2 regions of the Micromonospora sp. NPDC051300 genome follow, and region 2 is predicted to be linked to the other one. Evidence: predicted binding sites of a transcription regulator. Region 2 holds the regulator's gene; the other holds the start of a gene.
What was found. Region 2 encodes HspR, which represses chaperone genes until heat shock. Its sites were predicted from a motif close to TTGAGTNNNNNNNACTCAA; they were not measured.
Positions count from the first base shown of each region.

Region 1: a site for HspR is predicted at 3,998-4,016, ahead of lon (endopeptidase La). Genes of this name have one in related genera too.

Region 1 is NZ_JBITEP010000033.1:24,948-35,328, forward strand. Features, by position in the region: gene ACIA5A_RS26660 (DEAD/DEAH box helicase) at 1-1,426, shown strand, start outside; gene lon (endopeptidase La) at 1,638-3,974, opposite strand; gene ACIA5A_RS26670 (Lsr2 family protein) at 4,219-4,566, shown strand; gene ACIA5A_RS26675 (hypothetical protein) at 4,747-6,057, opposite strand; gene ACIA5A_RS26680 (hypothetical protein) at 6,307-7,173, opposite strand; gene ACIA5A_RS26685 (DICT sensory domain-containing protein) at 7,311-8,399, shown strand; gene ACIA5A_RS26690 (nitroreductase family protein) at 8,404-9,060, opposite strand; gene ACIA5A_RS26695 (helical backbone metal receptor) at 9,149-9,865, shown strand; gene ACIA5A_RS26700 (CBS domain-containing protein) at 9,893-10,381, opposite strand, start outside.
Region 2 is NZ_JBITEP010000029.1:31,095-41,475, forward strand. Features, by position in the region: gene ACIA5A_RS25335 (ABC transporter) at 1-466, opposite strand, end outside; gene dnaK (molecular chaperone DnaK) at 678-2,555, shown strand; gene grpE (nucleotide exchange factor GrpE) at 2,604-3,356, shown strand; gene dnaJ (molecular chaperone DnaJ) at 3,436-4,620, shown strand; gene ACIA5A_RS25355 (heat shock protein transcriptional repressor HspR) at 4,645-5,085, shown strand; gene ACIA5A_RS25360 (hypothetical protein) at 5,328-5,534, shown strand; gene ACIA5A_RS25365 (hypothetical protein) at 5,719-6,147, opposite strand; gene ACIA5A_RS25370 (cation:proton antiporter) at 6,317-7,528, opposite strand; gene ACIA5A_RS25375 (cation:proton antiporter regulatory subunit) at 7,534-8,034, opposite strand; gene ACIA5A_RS25380 (epoxide hydrolase family protein) at 8,097-9,230, opposite strand; gene ACIA5A_RS25385 (TetR/AcrR family transcriptional regulator) at 9,314-9,958, shown strand; gene clpB (ATP-dependent chaperone ClpB) at 10,045-10,381, shown strand, end outside.

The sequences.
Region 1 (10,381 bases), on a different contig from region 2:
CTACGGCAAGGACCTGGGCGCCCGGGTGCTGCCGATCTACGGCGGCCAGCCGATCGGCCGGCAGTTGCGGGCCCTGGACCACGGGGTGGACGTGGTGGTGGCCACGCCCGGGCGGGCGCTCGACCACATCGCCCGGGGCACGCTGCGGCTGGGCTCGCTGGCCACCGTGGTGCTGGACGAGGCGGACGAGATGCTCGACATGGGCTTCGCCGAGGACATCGAGGCGATCCTGGAGCACGCCCCGGAGGGCCGGCAGACGGTGCTCTTCTCGGCCACCATGCCGGCCCGCATCGACGGGCTGGCCCGGCAGCACCTGACCGACCCGGTCCGCATCCGGATCGAGCGCGAGCGGCAGGTGGCCGGCGCGGCGCCGCGGGTGCGGCAGAGCGCCTACCTGGTGGCGCGGGCGCACAAGCCGGCCGCGCTGGGCCGGGTGCTCGACGTCGAGTCGCCCACCGCCGCGATCGTGTTCTGCCGCAGCCGGGAGGAGGTGGACCGGCTCACCGAGACGATGAACGGCCGGGGCTACCGGGCCGAGGCGCTGCACGGCGGGATGAGCCAGGAGCAGCGGGACCGGGTGATGGGCCGGCTCCGCTCCGGCACCGCGGACCTGCTGGTCGCCACCGACGTGGCGGCCCGTGGACTGGACGTCGAGCAGCTCACCCACGTGGTCAACTACGACGTCCCGTCCGCGCCGGAGGCGTACGTGCACCGGATCGGGCGGGTGGGCCGGGCCGGGCGGGAGGGGGTGGCGATCACCCTCGCCGAGCCGCGCGAGCACCGGATGCTCAAGACGATAGAGCGGGTCACCGGCCAGCGGATCACCATCGACAAGATCCCGACGGTCGCCGACCTGCGCACCCGGCGGTTCGAGCTGACCCAGGCCGCGGTGCGGGAGGCGCTGCTGGAGGACGACCTGGAGCCGTTCCGGGCGGTGGTCGAGTCGCTGACCGACGAGTTCGACCTGATGGAGGTGGCGCTCGCCGCGGTGCGGCTGGCGCACGAGGCCACGCTGCCCGGCACCGCCGACGAGGAGGAGATCCCGCAGGTCGCCGTCCGCGCGAACCGGGACGCCCGGCCCGGGGCCGAGGGCCGGGACCGGCGGACCGGGGTGCGCTCCCGCGCCGCCGGCACCACCCAGGTCTTCATCGGCCTGGGACGGCGGGCCGGGGTACGTCCGCAGGACCTGGTGGGCGCGATCACCGGCGAGACGCGGGCGAGCGGTCGGGACATCGGCTCGATCGAGATCGCGGACCGGTTCTCGCTCGTCGAGGTGCCGCAGGATCTGGCCGACGAGGTGATCGCGGGGCTGCGCGGCAGCACCATCAAGGGCCGCAAGGCCACCGTCCGGCGGGACCGGGACGGCCACGGCGACTCCGGCGGCGAGCGCCGCTACGAGGGCCGGGACCGGCGCGACCGCCGGTAACCGGAGACCGTGGCGACGGACCGGCCCCGGCGGGGGTCGGTCCGGCGTGCCGCCGTACGGCGGTCAGGTGCAGTTGCGGACGGACCAGACCGGGTCCCAGTTCTGGGCGGCGGCGAACCGCACGACGGCGAGGTCGACTCGGGTTCACCTCGCATTCGGTACGCACGGACCCCCGCCGCCGACCTGGCGACGGGGGTCCGACGGGCAGCGGTCAGGCCGTGGCGAGCGGCTGGCCGCCGATGCTCTGCGCGTCCACCTCGGCCGGACGCAGCGCCAACGCGAGCACGTCGGCGACGTCGGCGAGGGTGTGCACGGTCAGCGCCTCCCGGACCTCGGCGGGCAGGTCGTCCAGGTCCGGCTCGTTGCGCTTCGGGATGATCACCTCGGTCAGGCCCGCCCGGTGCGCGGCGAGCAGCTTCTGCTTCACGCCGCCGATCGGCAGCACCCGGCCGGAGAGGGTCACCTCGCCGGTCATCCCGAACTCGGGCCGGACCGGACGACCGGTCACCAGGGACGCCAGCGCGGTCACCATGGTGATGCCGGCGCTCGGGCCGTCCTTGGGCACCGCGCCCGCCGGGAAGTGCACGTGGATCCGCCGGCCGGCGAGCGCGTTCGGGTCGATGCCCAGGCGTCGCCCGTTGGAGCGCAGGTACGACAGCGCGATGTGCGCCGACTCCTTCATCACGTCGCCCAGCTGACCGGTGAGGGTCAGCCCCGGCTCGCCCTCCATGCCGGTGGCCTCGATGAAGAGCACGTCGCCGCCGGCCCCGGTGACGGCCAGGCCGGTCGCCACGCCGGGCACCGCGGTCCGCTCGGCCGACTCCGGGGTGAACTTCGGCCGGCCCAGGTAGCGGGCCAGGTTCCCGGTGTCGACGCGGACCGGCGCCGGGTCGGACGCCAACGCGACTGTCACCTTGCGCAGGATCTTGGCCAGGGCCCGTTCGAGCTGCCGGACGCCCGCCTCGCGGGTGTACTCCCCGGCGATCAGCGCCAGCGCCTCGTCCGCGACGGTCACCTCCTCGGCGGTCAGGCCGGCCCGCTCCCGCTGCCGGGGCAGCAGGTGGTCGCGGGCGATGGCCACCTTCTCGTCCTCGGTGTAGCCGTCCAGCGTGACCAGCTCCATCCGGTCCAGCAACGGGCCGGGAATCGACTCCACCACGTTGGCGGTGGCCAGGAACAGCACGTCGGACAGGTCGAGGTCGACCTCGAGGTAGTGGTCGCGGAAGGTGTGGTTCTGCGCCGGGTCGAGCACCTCCAGCAGGGCCGCGGCCGGGTCGCCGGAGTAGCCGGCGGCCAGCTTGTCGACCTCGTCGAGGAGCACCACCGGGTTCATCGAGCCGGCCTCGCGCAGCGCCCGCACGATCCGGCCGGGCAACGCGCCGACGTAGGTGCGCCGGTGGCCGCGGATCTCCGCCTCGTCGCGCACGCCGCCGAGGGAGACCCGGACGAAGTTGCGTCCGAGCGCCCGGGCGACGGACTCGCCGAGGCTGGTCTTGCCGACGCCGGGCGGGCCGGCCAGGGCGAGCACCGCGCCGGAGCCGCGCCCGCCGACCACACCCAGGTTGCGCTCCGCGCGGCGGTTGCGCACCGCGAGGTACTCCAGGATGCGGTCCTTGACGTCGGCCAGGCCGGCGTGGTCGGCGTCGAGCACGGCCCGCGCCGCCGCCAGGTCGGTGTGGTCCTCGGTACGGGTGCCCCAGGGCATCTCGAGGACGGTGTCGAGCCAGGTGCGGATCCAGCCCGCCTCGGGCGAGGCGTCGCTGGCCCGTTCCAGCTTGCCGACCTCGCGCAGCGCCGCCTCGCGCACGTCGTCCGGCAAGGCGGCGGACTCGACGCGCGCGCGGTAGTCGGCGGAGCCGTCCGGCTCGTCCTCGCCAAGCTCCTTGCGGATCGCGGCGAGCTGCTGCCGGAGCAGGAACTCACGCTGGGACTTCTCCAGCCCCTCGCGGACGTCGCTGGTGATCCGCTCGGTGACCTCCTGCTCGGCCAGGTGTTCCTTCACCCAGCCGACGAGCAGTTCCAGCCGGGCGGTGACGTCCGGCGCGGCGAGCAGTTCGGTCTTCTGCGTCAGGCTGAGCCAGGGCGCGTAGCCGGCGGAGTCGGCCAGCTCGGAGAGGTCGGTCATCCGCTCCATCGCGTCGATGACCTGCCAGGCCCCGCGCTGCTGGAGCACCGAGGTGGTCAGCGCCCGGTACTCGCGGGCGAGTTCGCGGGCGCGGCCGGCCGGGGCCGGCTCGTCGAGGGCGGTCGCCTCGACCCAGAGGGCGGCGCCGGCGCCGGGCACGCCGGAGCCGATGCGGGCCCGGGTGAGACCGCGGACCACGGCGGCCGGCTCACCGCTGGGCAGCCGGCCCACCTTCTCGATGGTGGCGACCACGCCGACCGGGCCGTACTCGCCGTCGATGCGGGGCACCGCCAGCAGCGTCTTGTCGCCGCTGGCGCGGGCGGCGTCGACCGCGGCCTGGGTGGTCGGGTCGAGGGTCACCGGGACGACCATCCCGGGCAGCAGGACGGCGTCGGTCAGGGGAAGTACCGGAAGAGTTGCCATCGAAACACACCTGCCATCGTCGGTTGAGCGTGTCTGACTCAAGTAACAAACCGTTCCCCTTGTTCCGGCCTGTGACCCACGACACTCCGTCGACGTGCCCGCCACCGCCGCGGCCCACCGACCCCTTTTACCTCCCGCCGATTCCGCGACCCGCCGAATGAGACGGCGCGGGTATTGTTGCGAAATTACCGCTTGGTAGGTCAAACTCTTAGCCACACCCCGCCCGACACAGGGAGTAATGGCGATGGCAAGGAAAGTAATCACCGTTCTGACCGACGACCTCGACGGCGGAAAGGCCGATCGGACCGTCGAGTTCAGCCTGGACGGCGTGGCGTACACGATCGACGTCTCGGACGAGAACGCGGGCGTCCTGCGCAAGGCCCTGGACCCCTACATCAGCGCTGGCCGGCGCATCGGCCGCGGCCCCGTCGACACCGGCCGCACGACCCGGCGCGCCACCCGGCCGAGCACCTCCGGAATGGACCGCGAGCAGAACCGCGCCATCCGCGAATGGGCGGCCAAGAACGGCCACGAGATTTCCGAGCGCGGGCGCATCCCGGTCTCCGTGGTGGAGGCGTACAAGAACCGCTGAGCCTTCCGGGCCACCGTCGGGCGCCCGGGGTCGGGCCGAGAAATCGGCGTGACCCCGGGCGAGTTCTGTCCGGTCGACAATTTTCGCGACACGCGGTCGGGGCGGCACCAATTTCCACACGCGCGAACGGCCGGAGCCGCCCGAGATCCTTCCCGGGCGGCTCCGGCCGTCGTCGTACGGTCAGTTGACCTGGATGCGCACCACGTCGATGGCGGGGGTCTGGTTGGCCCGCTCCATCATCGGGATCCGGTGCGAGCCGTCACCGGCCCAGACCGAGCACTGGGCCAGGCCCGAGTCCGGCAGGCCCGGGATCTGGATCAGCACGTCGTCCGGCTGGTTGCCGCCCTTGCCGTCCTCGGTGGCGACGAAGAAGGCGGGCACGTCCTGCGGGTTCGGGGGCTGCCGGGTGCTGCCGAGCATCCGGCACGCGGTGTGGAAGTGGCCGCGCACCAGACCCTGGTCGTTGAGCAGCGAGCTCTCGATGTAGTAGCCACCCTGCCCGGCGGCGAGGAAGCGGTCCCGCACCAGGTTCTTCGTGGTGACCCGGAGGGTGAACGGCTGGTTGCGCTGCACCTGGTTCGGGAACTGCGTGATCAGCAGCGACGGGTTGTTGGCCGCGGCGCCGACCTCACCGAAGGCGGTGCTCACGCACCGGTTGCCGTTCTGGAAGCCGTTGTGCGCCTCCAGCTGGCTCTGGCCGCAGTCCTTGGCCAACGGCTGAAGGCCACCGCCGTTGTTCTGGCCACCGTTGTTGTTGCCGCCGTTGTTGTTGCCGCCGGTCTGACCGCCGTTGTTGTTGCCGCCGGTCTGACCGCCGTTCTGGCCACCGTTCTGACCGCCGCCGTTGTTCGCGCCGCCGTTGTTCGCGCCGCCGTTCTGCGCGTTGTCGGCGAGCGCGCACTGGGCGAGCTTCTCCAGGCCCTGCGGGCGCTGGCCACCACGACCGATGGCGGTGGCGATCCGGTTCAGCGTGGCGGTCCGCTTGTCCGCCAGCGGACGGAGGATCGCGTTGTTGATGAAGTTGCCACCGTTGCGGCCCTCCGCCGCGAGCCGGCGGTTCGCCTCGGCGATCTGGCTGTCCAACAGGGCCAGGTTGCGGTCCACCTCGGCACGGGCCCGGTCGGGCACCTGCGGCAACTTGCCCTTGACGTCGGGGCAGGCCACGGTCGGGGTGCCGGCGCCGGCGCCACCGGCGTTCGTCTGCTGGCACTCGGCCGCCGACATCTGGCCGTCGCCCCAGTGGTTACGCACCCAGCGGCCGTTCTGCCAGGTCCGGGTGGTGCTGCCCTGACCGCCCGGAGCGGTCGCACCCGGGCTCGAGGGCACGCAGGACGCCGAGGCGGCTCGGGTGGTCCTGCGCTGGTCCTGGGCGGACGAGATCTGGGTGACGGCGACGATGCCGCCGAAGACGGCGAGCGTGCCGACCACGGCCAGCACCCGCTTGCTCCGCGCGTTACCGGATGACCGGCGCGCCCGTGTGGACCTGCGCATCGAATTGCTCTCCTTCTCGATCCGGTAGTCGACTGGTGATCCCGGGGCGTCATTCCTCGGGGTGGGATCACTGCGACACGTGGTCGCGCGTCAATGGCCGACGGTGCCCTCTCCGCACCGTCTCCGCGCCGTCCGGGCGCGGCGGAAGATCTGCGTCCATTCCCGCTTAGGTACGGAGCGCCGTCGGCGAAGGTTCAACCGGAGATCAGAAAAAAATCGAGGGCCCGGCCGGTGGTGCGGAAGTGCGGATCAGTCGGCGCAGAGATGGTCGAACGCGAAGCCGCCGTCGAAAGAGTCCCGCCGGGCGGCGAGGCGCCGCACCTGCTCGCGCAGGGCGTCCCGGTCCACCAGGGACGCCGCGTCGGCGTCGAGGTCACGCAGCCGCTCCCCCAGAGCCACCGCGGCCAGGTCCTCGGCGAGCCGGCCCGGGTCCACCCCGCAGGAGAAGCCCCGACAGGACAGCCGCACCCGCTCCACCCGGCAGCGACCGGCCCGCACCTCGACCCAGCTCCACCCCTCCGCCGGGCCGTCCGTCCACCGCACGTGCAGGCCGCGCACGATCGGGTCGGCCAGCCGGCCCGCCACGTACGCGTCGACCGCGTCGGCCCGGGCCAGCGCGCCGAGGTCGTTGACCGGCCCCCGCCGGCCGTCCGGCAGCCGGCCCACGATGTCGCGGAAGGAGACCGTGTCCCCGCCGTCCGGGTCGGTGCCCTCGGCGTACGCGCGGGCGTCGAGCACGTACTCGACGAACCGGCGGACGTGCTCGCCACCGCCGAGCGTCGACGACTCGACCCGCAGCAGCGGCAGGCCCACGGCGGCGCAGACCGCGTCGGTGAGCCGTTCGTCGCGGCGGGCGGGCGAGCCGTCGGGCGTGGGCGCGCCGAGGCGCACGGCGAACCGCGGCAGGCCGGTGTCGGCGGCGCAGACCACCAGGTCGAGGCGGGCCCGTCCGGCGGTGCTCCACTGGCTGCCGGTGACTCCCGGCGGGCGGCCCTGCGCCAGTTCGCCGAGCCGCCGGTCGGCGTACCCGACGTGACCGGCGCGCACCAGGCGCGGCGCTGCCGTGGCCGGGACCGGCCGCAGCCAGGAGGCGGCCACGCTGCCGGTGCTCGTCATCTCGCCACAACCCGTCCGTCGCTCGCCCGACGTCCGAGTGTAGGGCGTCGATCATGGGGGCCGCCTCGGCGGTGCGGCGAAATCCGGACGACCGACGGGCGGTGCGCGGCCCGGGTCCGGCGATCTAGGCTCTGCGGGTGCACAGCGGACGGACCCCGGAGCGATTCACCAAACGCAGCCTCGTCGCCGTATCCCACGCCATCGAGCGGGCCGCGCTGACCGAGGCCGAGGACGGCCCACTGGTCGTGTTCGCGCTCTTCCAGCGGCTGCCGTACTTCGAGCGCGAGCGCACGGTCTACCAGCGCCTCGCCGGCCGGGCGGCGGTCACCGTGGTCGGCATGGTCGGCGGTCCCCCGCCGGACCTGCCCGACGGGGTGTACGGAGTGGCCCTGGACGAGGCGGAGGAGCTGGCCCGGGAGTGGAGCGTGGTGGCGCTGACCCCCCGTTTCGGCGCGACGCTCGTGGCGTACGACAGGGGTGAGGTCACCCCCGCCGCGACGCTGGAGTCCGGCCGCCTCTTCGAGGGCCGGTGGGGGTTCCGCCGGGACGCGGCGCTGCACGAGGTGATCCGGCTGCGGGAACGACTCGCCGAGCGGCTGCCCGGCGCGGCCCGGTCGGCGTTGGACGAGGCGGTCGCCCGGGTACGGGACATCCCGGCCGGTCCGGGTGAGGCGCGCGCCGAGTCGGCGCTGAAGCTGCTCGCCCGACGCGGCGACCGCGGCGCGCCGCCTGTCGAGACGACGGACGGCATGCTCGACGAGCCCGGCCTGCGCCAGTGGAGCGGCGCGGACGGGGTGACCGCCTCCGGCACGCTGCCGGTGGCGCTGGTCGGCCTGCGGGTGGACGAGCCGGCCGGCTCGCCGGAGCGCTTCGGCAGGCGCAGCGCCGCCCGGGAGGGTCAGGCCCTGCTCGCCGCCGTGACCGGCGTGCTGCGGCCGGTCGACCGGGCGGTGCGGGTCACCGACAACGAGTTCCACCTGGTCCTGCCGGCGCTCGGCGAGCCGGAGGCGCTGGCCGTGGTGGGCCGGCTGCACGAGGCGATCGGGGCGCTGGCCCGGTCGTTCCCGTTCGTCGCCTACTCGGTGCACGCGGCGGTCGCGGTGACCACCCGGCGGCCGCTGCCGACGGCGGACCTGCGGGCCGCCGTGCAGTGGGCGGTACGCGAGGGGGTGCCGGTGGCGGGCCTGCCGCCGGAGCCGGCCGCCGCCACGGCCGGGGCCGGCTGAGCGGTCACCGCCACACGACCACCTCGGTCGGGAGCTTGCGGTCGATGTCCGGCACGGTGGCGCCGGACGCGGGATAACCGACCGGGATGATCAGATTTCCCCGTTCCTCGGCCGGCCGGTCGAGCAGCTCGTTGAGGAAGCGCATCGGGCTCGGCGTGTGGGTCAGCGTGGCCAGGCCGGCCCGGTGCAGCGCGGCGAGCAGGAAGCCGACCGCTATCCCCACCGACTCCTTCACGTAGTAGGGCCGGGGCGAGCGCGGCCCGCGGTGCACCTCGAACACCACGATCACCGCCGGCGCGGTCTCCAGGAACGGTTTGCTCGCGTCGGTGCCGAGTGGGGCGAGCGCGGCCAGCCACTCCTCCGGCGCGCGGCGCTCGTAGAAGACCCGCTCCTCGGCCTCGGCCGCAGCCCGCAGCCGCCGCTTCAGCGCCGGATCGGTCACCACCACGAACCGCCAGGGCTGCCGGTTGGCCCCGCTGGGCGCCGACGCCGCCGCCCGCAACGCCTCGGCCAGCACGCCGGCCGGGATCGGGCGGTCGCTGAAGTCGCGTACGGTCCGGCGGCGGACCATCTGGTCGGCGAACTCGCGGGCCCGGGACAGCGCCTCGGCCGGCGGGACCCCGTAGTCGGGGACCGGTCGACCGGTCGGGTGGGGAGGCATCCGCTCATTCTCGGCCGGTGCGCCGGAGCCGGCCACCGGAGAGCCGTGGCGGTACGCGAGGATGAGCCGGTAGGAGGGGAGGCCGGGCGTGCGCGTGGTGTCGCTGGTGCCGTCGCTGACCGAGGCGGTCGCGGCGACCCGGCCGGAGGTGCTGGTCGGCGCGACCGACTGGTGCACGCATCCGGCCGGGCTGGACGTCGCCCGGGTCGGCGGGACGAAATACCCCGACCTGGACCGGGTGCTCGCTCTCTCGCCCGACCTGGTGCTGCTCAACGAGGAGGAGAACCGGCTGGCCGACGCGGAGGCGCTGCGCGCGGCCGGCGTCGCGGTGCGGGTCACCTTTCCGCGCACCGTGCCGGAGGCGCTCGACCAGCTCGGCGAGCTGCTCGCCGCGATCGGCGGGTCCGACGAGCCGGCGTGGTTGCGCTCGGCCCGCCGGGCCTGGGCCGCGCCGCCCGTGCCGGAGCGGGTCCGCACCGCCGTGGTGCCGGTGTGGCGGCGCCCCTGGGTGGTGCTGGGCCGGGACACGTTTGCCGGGGACGTGCTGCGCCGGCTCGGCGTGGTCAACGGCTGGGCCACCGACCCGGAGCGCTATCCCCGCCCCACGCTCGACCGGCTGCGGGGCCGGGCGCCGGAGCTGGTGGTGCTGCCGGACGAGCCGTACCGGTTCACCGCCGAGGACGGGCCGGAGGCCTTCCCGGGGGTGCCGTCGGCGCTGGTCTCCGGTCGGCACCTCACCTGGTACGGCCCGTCGCTCGCCGAGGCGCCGGCGCTGCTCGCCGCCCAGCTCGCCACCGAGGTCTGAGCGGTCGCCCGGGACCGGACGCGACGGTCAGGCGATCGGGGTGGCGTGCACCGGGTCCAACTCCATCAGCGTGGTGTCGTCCACGTCGTAGGAGATGGCGTTGTGCACCGCGACCACGCCGGCGACCTGGCCGGCCAGGCGGCCGGCGAGGTCGACGGCGCTGCGGCGGTCCAGCCGTCCGTCCATGGTGACCTCGCCGCCGCGGGCCTGCACCGTGACCAGGCCGTCGCGGACGGAGAGCACTCGGCGCAGCACCTCCTGGACCACGTCCTCGCGGATCTCCGCGTCGGTGCGCAGGTGCACCCGCAGCAGGTCGCCACGGGTGACGATGCCGGCCAGCCGGCCGAGGTCGTCGAGGACCGGCAGCCGCTTGACCGCCTCCCGGTCCATCAGCCGGGCGGTGGCCGCCAGCGACGCCCGCCCGTGGGTGGTGACCGCCGGCGCGGTCATCAGGTCCCGGGCCACCAGCGCGCCCGCCTTCTCCCGGGCGACGCGCCGGCGACGCCCGGCGAACAC
Region 2 (10,381 bases):
CCTGCTCGCTCGGGTCGGTGGTGCGGGTCAGCCCGGGCAGCAGCTCGCCCTGGCGGAACCAGGCCGCGTCGGCGGGGTTGCAGACCAGGACCGGCGAGCGGGTCGTCGGGCGGAGCACGCCTGCCGCGCTGACCCGGGCCTGGACCAGGCTGTTCACCAGCGTCGACTTGCCGGCGCCGGTCGAGCCGCCGACCACCACCAGCAGCGGGGCGTCCAGGCGGGCCAGCCGTGGCAGCAGGTAGTCGTCGAGCTGGTCGGTGAGGCTGCGGGCGGCGTGCCGGGCCGACTCGGCCGAGGGAAGCGTCAGCGGGAAGCGAGCCGCGTCGATCGCGGACCGCAGGCCGGCGAGCGCGGCGGGCAGCCCCGAGGCGTCTCCGCCGGGCGGCTCCGCGCCGTCGGTGGTTCCGGTGCGGGCGGCGACGGCGGGCGCGCCGGCACGGGTGGCGGGATCGCCATGCGTCGTCACCGCTAAAGCGTGCCCGACCGACGCAAGGTAAGACAACCGGACGGTAATAACGGTCAGGTTGCGCCGAGTCGACTCAACCTCGACTTGCGGTTTGCCGACGGCGTGGCACTATTGAGTCAAGTTCACTCAACTTGTGGTGCGGCCGCCTCCGGGCGACCCCGCCGGGCAGGTCGTCCGACCTGCTCACCCGTTACGAAGCGAGGAAGCGAACATGGCACGTGCGGTCGGCATCGACCTCGGCACGACGAACTCCTGCGTCAGCGTTCTCGAGGGCGGTGAGCCCACCGTCATCGCCAACGCCGAGGGCTCGCGGACGACTCCCTCGATCGTCGCGTTCGCCCGCAACGGCGAGGTGCTCGTCGGTGAGGTCGCCAAGCGCCAGGCGGTGACCAACCCCGACCGGACCATCCGCTCGGTCAAGCGGGAGATCGGCACCAACTGGACCGTCGACATCGACGGCAAGAAGTACACCCCGCAGGAGATCTCCGCCCGGACGCTGATGAAGCTCAAGCGGGACGCCGAGGCCTACCTGGGCGAGCAGATCGCGGACGCGGTGATCACCGTCCCGGCCTACTTCAACGACGGGCAGCGCCAGGCCACCAAGGAGGCCGGTGAGATCGCCGGCTTCAACGTGCTGCGGATCGTGAACGAGCCGACCGCGGCGGCCCTGGCGTACGGCCTGGACAAGGGCTCCAAGGAGCAGACCGTCCTGGTCTTCGACCTCGGCGGCGGCACCTTCGACGTGTCGCTGCTGGAGCTGGCCGAGGGCGTGGTCGAGGTCAAGTCGACGAGCGGCGACAACCAGCTCGGCGGCGACGACTGGGACCAGCGGATCATCGACCACCTGGTGAAGACGTTCCGTGGCGAGCACGGCATCGACCTCTCCCAGGACAAGATGGCCATGCAGCGGCTCAAGGAGGCGGCCGAGAAGGCCAAGATCGAGCTGTCCGCCGCCACCACCAGCAACATCAACCTGCCGTACATCACCGCCGGCTCCGCCGGCCCGCTGCACCTCGACGTGACGCTGAGCCGCGCCGAGTTCCAGCGCATGACGCAGGACCTGCTGGACCGCTGCAAGGGCCCGTTCGAGCAGGCCGTCAAGGACGCCGGGATCAAGGTCTCCGACGTCGACCACGTCATCCTGGTCGGCGGCTCGACCCGGATGCCGGCCGTCACCGACCTGGTCAAGCAGCTCACCGGCCGCGACCCGAACAAGGGCGTCAACCCGGACGAGGTCGTCGCCGTCGGCGCCGCCCTCCAGGCCGGCGTGCTCAAGGGCGAGGTCAAGGACGTCCTGCTGCTCGACGTGACCCCGCTGAGCCTGGGCATCGAGACCAAGGGCGGCATCTTCACCAAGCTCATCGAGCGCAACACCACCATCCCGACCAAGCGCTCCGAGGTCTTCACCACGGCCGACGACAACCAGCCGTCGGTGCTGATCCAGGTGTTCCAGGGCGAGCGCGAGATCGCGGCCTACAACAAGAAGCTCGGCACCTTCGAGCTGACCGGCCTCCCGCCGGCGCCGCGCGGCGTGCCGCAGATCGAGGTCACGTTCGACATCGACGCCAACGGCATCGTCAACGTGCACGCCAAGGACCTCGGCACCGGCAAGGAGCAGAAGATGACGATCACCGGCGGCTCCTCGCTGCCGAAGGACGACATCGAGCGCATGCGCCGGGACGCCGAGGAGCACGCCGACGAGGACAAGCGCCGTCGCGAGGAGGCGGAGACCCGCAACGTCGCCGAGGCGCTCCAGTGGCAGACCGAGAAGTTCCTCGCCGAGAGCGGCGACAAGCTGCCGGCGGAGAACCGTGACCAGCTCAACGAGGCGCTCGGCGAGCTGCGCAGCGCCCTCGGCGGGCAGGACATCGAGAAGATCAAGGCCGCGCACGAGAAGCTGGCCCAGGTCTCCCAGCAGGCCGGTTCGCTGCTCTACGCCCAGCAGCAGGAGGGCGAGCCCGGCGCCCAGGGCGCCCCGGGCGCCGGCGCGACCGGCCCGGGTGCCGGCGCCGGTGCGACAGGTGGCCCGCAGGCCGGCGGCGCCGACGACGTGGTCGACGCGGAGATCGTGGACGAGGACAAGAAGTGACAGTCGGTCCCCGACACGACTCGCACCGCAGAGGGATGAGGTAACCGCATGACGGACAAGCCACGAGCGGCCGACCCGGGCTCCACCGGGTCGGCGCCGGGTGGCTCCCCGGGCGCCGGCAAGGACGCCGGCGACGAGCCGCGGGTCGTCATCCGCGACAAGCACAAGCTCGGCAAGGTGACCGAGGAGCCGGCTAACGACGCCTCGGCCGCCGACGCCGCCGCCGACGCGCCCGCCGAAGGGCTGGTCGAGGAGGCCGAGGTCGTGGTCGACGAGATCGTCGGCGAGGCCGACGTCTCCGGCCCGCCCGTGGTCGACGCGCCCGCCGAGCCGAACGGGGAGAGCGCCGGCACGACGGCCCCGCTCGGCGCCGAACTGGAGTCGCTCCGCTCCGACCTGGAGGAACGCACCCGCGACCTCCAGCGGGTCTCGGCGGAGTACGCCAACTACCGCAAGCGGGTCGACCGCGACCGCAACCTGGTCCAGGAGCAGGCGACCGGCGGGGTGCTCACCGCGCTGCTGCCGATCCTCGACGACCTGGACCGGGCCCGTGAGCACGGCGACCTGGTGGGCCCGTTCGGCAGCGTGGCCGAGCAGCTCACCGGGGCGCTGGGCAAGTTCGGCCTGACCGCGTTCGGCGAGCAGGGCGACCCGTTCGACCCGACCCGGCACGAGGCGGTGGCCCACCAGACCTCCGCCGACGTGACCGAGCCGACCTGCGTGCAGGTCATGCGCCGGGGCTACCAGCTCGGCGAGCGGCTGCTGCGGCCGGCCCTGGTCGCGGTCGCGGACCCGGAGTAGTGCCGACCCGTGACGTCCCGCCCGCCCCCACCGGGCGGGCGGGACGACCGGGATTCGACCCGTGGAAGGGGGTGGACCGGTGAGTTCCAAGGACTGGATCGAGAAGGACTACTACGCCGCGTTGGGCGTGGACAAGTCCGCCTCCTCGGACGACATCAAGAAGTCGTACCGGAAACTGGCCCGGGAGTCGCACCCGGACCACAACCCCGGCGACACCGGGGCCGAGGAGCGGTTCAAGACCGTCTCCGAGGCGTACGCGGTGCTCGGCGACGAGAAGAAGCGGCGCGAGTACGACGAGATGCGGTCGCTCTTCGGCTCGGGCGCGTTCCGGCGCGGCGCCCGCGGCGCGGGCCAGCCGGGCGGCGCGCCGTTCGACGTCTCCGACCTGTTCGGCGGGGGCGGCGGCGGTGGCGACAACCGGTTCGGCGGTGGCGGCTTCACCGACCTGTTCAGCACGATCTTCTCCGGCGGCGGCGCCGGTGGCGCGGCCCGCGCGCGGGGCCCGGCCCGGGGCCGGGACGTCGAGGCCGAGGTGGCGCTCGACTTCTCCGACGCGGTCCGCGGCGTCACGCTGCCGTTGACCCTGCGCGCGCCCGGGGTCTGCGACACCTGCCACGGCAACGGCGCGAAGCCGGGCACCCAGCCGGTGGCCTGCCCGGTCTGCCACGGCGCCGGGGTCACCACTCGCAACCAGGGTTCGTTCAGCTTCTCCGAGCCGTGCCGCAACTGCCAGGGCGTCGGCACGATCGTCGAGGAGAAGTGCCCGGAGTGCCACGGCACCGGCGGGGTCACCAAGACCCGCACGTTGAACGTGCGCTTCCCGGCCGGGGTGGCCGACGGGCAGCGGATCCGGTTGGCCGGGCGGGGGGAACCCGGTGAGCGGGGCGGCCCGGCCGGCGACCTGTTCGTGCACGTGAAGGTCCGCCCCGACGAGCTGTTCGGGCGTACCGGGGACGATCTCACCCTGAACGTCCCGATCACGTACGCCGAGGCGGTCCTCGGCACCGACCTGCGGGTCCCGACCCTGGACGGCACGGTGACCCTGCGGGTGCCGCCGGGTACTCCCGCCGGACGGGTGCTGCGGGCTCGCGGCAAGGGCGTCGTCCGCAAGGACGGCCGCGCCGGTGACCTGCTGGTCACGCTGGACGTGGTGGTCCCGGCGACGGTGTCGGACGAGGCGCGGGCGGCGCTGGAGACCTTCGCGGCGCAGACCCCGCCCGCCGCGCGGGAACATCTCGAAGCGCGGGTACGTCGATTCAGTTGACGGCGGCAGCGGAGGTGAGCGGGCATGTCGGAGGAGTACGCCGGGTCGGGTGACCCGGCCTACGAGGCCAAGATTCTGATGATCTCGGTGGCCGCGCGGATGGCGGGCATGCACCCCCAGACGCTGCGCCAGTACGACCGGTTGGGCCTGGTGCAGGCCGGCCGGGCGGCCGGTGGCGGCCGGCGGTACAGCGTCCGGGACGTGGTGCTGCTCCGCGAGGTGCAGCGCCTCAGCCAGGACGACGGGATCAACCTGGCGGGGGTCAAGCGGATCATCGGGTTGGAGCGGCTCCTGGAGGAGGCGCAGCAGCGGGTGGCCCGGCTGGAGGCGGAGTTGGACGCCGCGTACCGGCGGATCGCCGAGCTGGAGTCGCTGGGTGGCTTTCCCCGTGGCGACCTCGTGCCCACCAACCGCACCTCCACCGCGCTCGTGGTCTGGCGTCCCCGCCGGACACCCGACCGCTGACGCTCGCGTTCGTCCGAAGGCCGGCACCGCCCGCACTCCCGGGCGTGCCGGCCTTCGTCGTCGCTGCCGCCTGCCCGGCGGGTCGGTGGAGCGCCATGGGTGCCTCCGGCGCGCTGAGGGACGCGTGGCGTTCCACCGAAGCGTCGGTTGCCCGGAAAGGGGGGTGCGGTGGAGCGGGGTGCACTACGCTGCTGATCAGGGATAAAAGCCCTGAATCGGAATCCGGGCTGGCGGGGGGAGCCATGACGGAACCGGCGAAGAAGGTGGCGGAACGGGCGGAGGAACGGCTGGAGAAGGTGGCCGAGAACGTCCGGGAGCGGTTCGACCGGGTGACCGAGGGCCGCTTCAGCGACAAGGTCAAGGAAGGACGTTTCGCCGACCAGACCGACCACGGAGTGGACCGGGCCAGGGACGACGAGCGGCGCAAGAAGCAGGGCGGATCGACCTGAGGATCCGCCGACGTGCGGGCCGGGACCCACGGGGGGTCCCGGCCCGTTCGCCGTTCCCTGCCGCCCCACGTGACCAAGGACTTCGCGTCACCCCCGAGATCCACTCCGACAGAAACTTCTTGATCACGCCTGGAGAGTGCGGCGGCGGAGATCACGTTCGTCGTCAACCTCGTGGCCGCCCGGGTCAGAGGCGGCGGTTTTCGCGGACCAGGCCGCCCTCGCACCAGTCCCGGTAGACGAAGAGGTCGGGGCGGGCGAGCAGGACCCGGCTGTTGTGCGCCCAGTTGCGCATCAGGTCGTCACCGACGCGCTCGGCCTGCTCGACAAGCTTCCGGAAGCGCCGCTTCGGGTGCGCCCGGAAGTTCGTCCGGATGCCGTCGGCGGCGTAGATGTAGAGGCAGTGCAGCGCGAACCGGCGGGCCGGACAGCTCTGGTCCATGGCCAGGTCGAACAGCGTCTGCACCAGGTGGTCACCGGCGACCAGCAGGTCCCAGTCCGGCGGCATGGAGGTCAGCGGCACCGAGTCCGGCTGGTAGGCCCAGGCCCGCAACTCGGCGGGTGTGGGGTCGACCGGGTTGGCGAAGCCGTGGAACGTCTCTTCCTGCACGCTCACCGGCCGACCTTCCGCGTTCGCTGGCGGGGGCGCTGGCCACCCGCGGACCCTGGCTGCTGGGCCGACACGTTAACGCGGTTGGGCGGAGCAGTGGTAGACCTTCCCGGAATCAATTTGACAACCGTTGGCCGGGCCGGCCCGCTGAGTCGCGAGTCCGGCCCGGCCGAGGTCAGTCGCCCACCCTCACCTGGGCGGCGGCCCGGGTGGCGGCGGCGCGTTGGCGCAGCCACTGCTTGAACCACGGGGTGTCCGGCAGCCGGGCGAGCAGCGGGCCCGTCACCACCGTGATCAACACGTACGCCGTGGCGAGCGCGGCCAGCTTGGGCTCCACCGGGTAGACGGCGGAGACGGCGAGTCCGGCGATGACGATGGAGAACTCGCCGCGCGGGGTGAGAGCCAGCCCGGCCCGCCAGCGGCCCGGCTCGGCGATCCCGGCCCGGCGGGCGGCCAGGTAGCCGGTGGCCACCTTCGTCGCCATGGTCACCACGGCCAGCAGCAGCGCGGGCAGCAGCACCGGCGGCATGTCCAGCGGGTTGGTGACCAGCCCGAAGAACACGAAGAAGACCGCGGCGAAGAGGTCCCGCAGCGGGGAGAGCAGTTGGGTGGCGTGGTGCGCGACCGGCCCGGACAGCGCGATGCCGACCAGGAACGCGCCGACCGCGGCGGAGACCTGGAGCTTGGCCGCGAGCCCGGCGACCAGCAGGGTCAGGCCGAGCACCCCGAGCAGGAGCGCCTCCGGATCCTTGGCGGAGAGCGCGGTGGAGATCAGGTGCCCGTACCGGATCGCCACGGCCAGCACGACGACCACGGTGAGCACCGCGACGGCGAGCGCGAAGCCGCCCTTGACCAGGCCGACCCCGGCGAGCAGCGCGGTGACCAGCGGCAGGTAGAGGGCCATCGCCAGGTCCTCGATCACCAGGACGGAGAGGATCACCGGGGTCTCCCGGTTACCGACCCGGCCCAGGTCGCCGAGCACCTTGGCGATCACGCCCGAGGACGACACCCAGGTGACGCCGGCGAGCACCACTGCGGCGACCCAGCCCCAGCCGAGCAGCAGCGCGAAGGCGAAGCCGGGCAGCGCGTTGAACACCGCGTCGATCAGTCCGGCCGGCGCCGCCGAGCGGAGGTTGCCCACCAGCTCGTTGGCGCTGTATTCGAGGCCGAGCATGACCAGCAGCAGGATCACGCCGATCTCCGCGCCGACGGCGAAGAACTCCTCGCTGGCGTTGAGCGGCAGCAGGCCGCCGTGCCCGAAGGCGAGGCCGGCGAGCAGGTAGAGCGGGATGGGCGAGACGCCGACGCGACGGCTCAGCCGGCCCAGCAGGCCGAGCAGGAGCAGCAGCGCCCCGACCTCGATGAGCAGGATGGTGGTTTCGTGCATACGCGTCAGCCGTCCGGATCGGTCTCGGCAAGGATCGCTGTCACGCCGTCGAGACCCTGGCGGGTGCCGACCACGACGACCACGTCGCCGGATTCGAACCGGAAGGTGGGGTCGGGCGAGACGTTCACCTCGCCCTGACGCAGCACGGCCACGATGGACGCGCTGGTCCGCGTGCGGGCCTTGGTGTCGCCCAGCCGCCGGCCGACGTACTTGGAGCCGGCCGGGATGACGATCTGCTCGGTCAGCAGCCCGGCGGCCTGCTCGCGCAGCCCGGAGAGCTGACCGAGCATCAGCGACGCGCCGAGGATGTCGGCGAGCGCCTCCGCCTCGTCGTCGGTCAGCGGTATGTCGTGCTGACAGGAGTCGGGATCGTCCGGGTCGTAGAGGACCAGGTCGCGGCGGCCATTGCGGTGGGAGACCACGCCGAGCCGGCGGCCGGACTCCGTCATGAGGTCATGACGGACGCCGATTCCGGGTAAGGCGGTCTGTTCGACACGTACTCGCACGCCGGTGAGGCTACCTCTGCGCGACGCGTGCTGCTCCCGGGGTCGATCGAAGACCGGCCCGATCAGCGGAGCCCGGCGAAGAACTGCCGGATGTCGCCGACCAGGACGTCGGTCGCCTCGTGCGCGGCGTAGTGGCCGCCGACGCCACCGCGCTGCTCGGGACCGGCCTGGAAGGTGTGCCAGCTGACGATGTTGGCGTGGTCCCGGTCGGCGAACCGGCGGATCGACTGGAAGTCGCCGGGGAACATCGCCAGTGCGGTCGGCGTCGTGGTCGGCCCGGTCGGCTGCCCGGTGGCGTGCGCGTCCTCCCAGTAGAACCGCATCGACGAGGCGGCAGTGCCGGTGAACCAGTAGATCGCGACGTTGGCGAGCACGAAGTCCGGGTCGAGGCTCTCGTCGAGGAGTTGCCCGTTCCAGGCGAGCAGGCCGGCCGGCGAGTCGGCCAGCGCGAACGCCAGGGTCTGCGGCTGCTGGCTGTGCACCTGGTTGAAGGAGAACTTGTTCTCGTAGAACCACTGGAGGTGCCGCAACGCGGCCTGGTCGGTCTCGGTCAGGCCCTCGAACTCCGCCGGGTCGCCGGACGGGAACGAGAAGAGCTGGGTGACGTGCACACCGAGCACGTGCTCCGCGTCGAGCCGGCCCAGTTCGGGCGAGACCATCGAGCCGGCGTCGTTGCCGACCGCGCCGTAGCGCCGGTAGCCGAGGCGGGCCATCAGCTCGGCCCAGGCGCGGGCGGTGCGGAACCGGTTCCAGCCGGCGCTGCGGGTGGGGCCGGAGAAGCCGAAGCCGGGCAGCGACGGGATCACCAGGTGGAACGCGGGCGCGTCCGGGTCGGCCGGCTCGGTGAGCGGGGCGATCACGTCCAGGTATTCCACCACCGAGCCGGGCCAGCCGTGGGTGAGCACCAGCGCTGTGGCGTCCGCCCGGGACGACCGGACGTGCAGGAAGTGGATCTCCTCGCCGTCGATCTCGGTGACGAACTGCGGGTGGGCGTTCAGCCGGGCCTCGACCGCCCGCCAGTCGAACGTCTGCCGCCAGTACGTCGCCAGGGCGCGGACCCGCTCGGTGGGCGTGCCGTAGGCGGCGCCGACGCCCGGCAGCTCGTCCGGCCAGACGGTCCGGTCGAGCCGGGTTGCGAGGTCGTCCAGGGCGGTCTGCGGGATCTCGACGCGGTAGGGGCGGATGGCGTCCGACATGGCTTCTCCCTCGGAACGGAATGCTTCGTTCCGCTTTACGATAGCAGATCGGAACGATCCGTTCCACTGCTATCCTTCGGCGCATGTCGAACCCGACCGACTCCCCGCCGATGGCCGGCCGGCGCGCGCAGGCGGCGCGCAACGACGCCACGATCCTGGCCGCCGCCCGGGCCGTCTTCCTGGACGATCCGAAGGCGCCCATCGCCGCCGTCGCCGAGCGGGCGGGCGTCGGCATCAGCGCCCTCTACCGGCGGTACGCCGGCAAGGAGGACCTGCTGCGCACGCTCTGCGACGACGGACTGCGCCGGTTCGTCGCGGCGGCCGAGGAGGCTGCCGCCGAGCCGGACGACTGGGCCGCGTTCGCCGGCTTCCTGGAGCGTGTCGTCGACGCCGACGTGCACTCCCTGACCGTGCACCTGGCCGGCACGTTCACCCCGACCGAGGAGATGGGTCGCACCGCGGTGCGCGCGACCGAGCTGGTCGAGGTGCTGGTCGAGCGGGCGCGGAGCGCCGGGCGGCTTCGACCGGACGCGGTCACGCAGGACGTCGGGCTGCTGTTGGAGGGGTGCGCGGCGATCCGCGTACCCGATCCGGAGCGGACCCGGCAGTTGCGCCGCCGCCACCTCGCGGTGCTGTTGGCCGGGCTGGCGGCGCCGGGTCCGGCGCTGCCCGGTCCGCCGCCGGCGGCGGGGGAGTTCGACTGGCGGTGGCGGTCGACCGGGAAGTGACTCGGGTCACAGCTCCGGAGTTGAGCGGAATAGACTCAAGTCTGGTTGTGTCGTTCCCAGTGGACACGCCGATCCCGGGGGAGCCCATGAACACGGAACGCCTCACCACCAAGAGCCGCGAGACCATCACCGGTGCTGTCGCGCTGGCGAACCAGCGCGGCCACGCCACCGTGGAGCCCTGGCACCTGCTGCTGTCACTGCTGGACACCGACGGCTCGACCGCCGCGGGCCTGCTGCGCGCCGTCGGGGCCGACCCGGCCGAGCTGCGCCGGGTGGCGCTGCGCTCGGTCGACACGCTGCCCGCCGCGCGCGGGTCCAGCCTGGCCGAGCCGACCCTGGCCCGCGAGTTCGTCAACGCCATCGGCGCCGCCGAGCAGATCGCCCGGCCGCTGGGCGACGAATACACCTCCACCGAGCACCTGC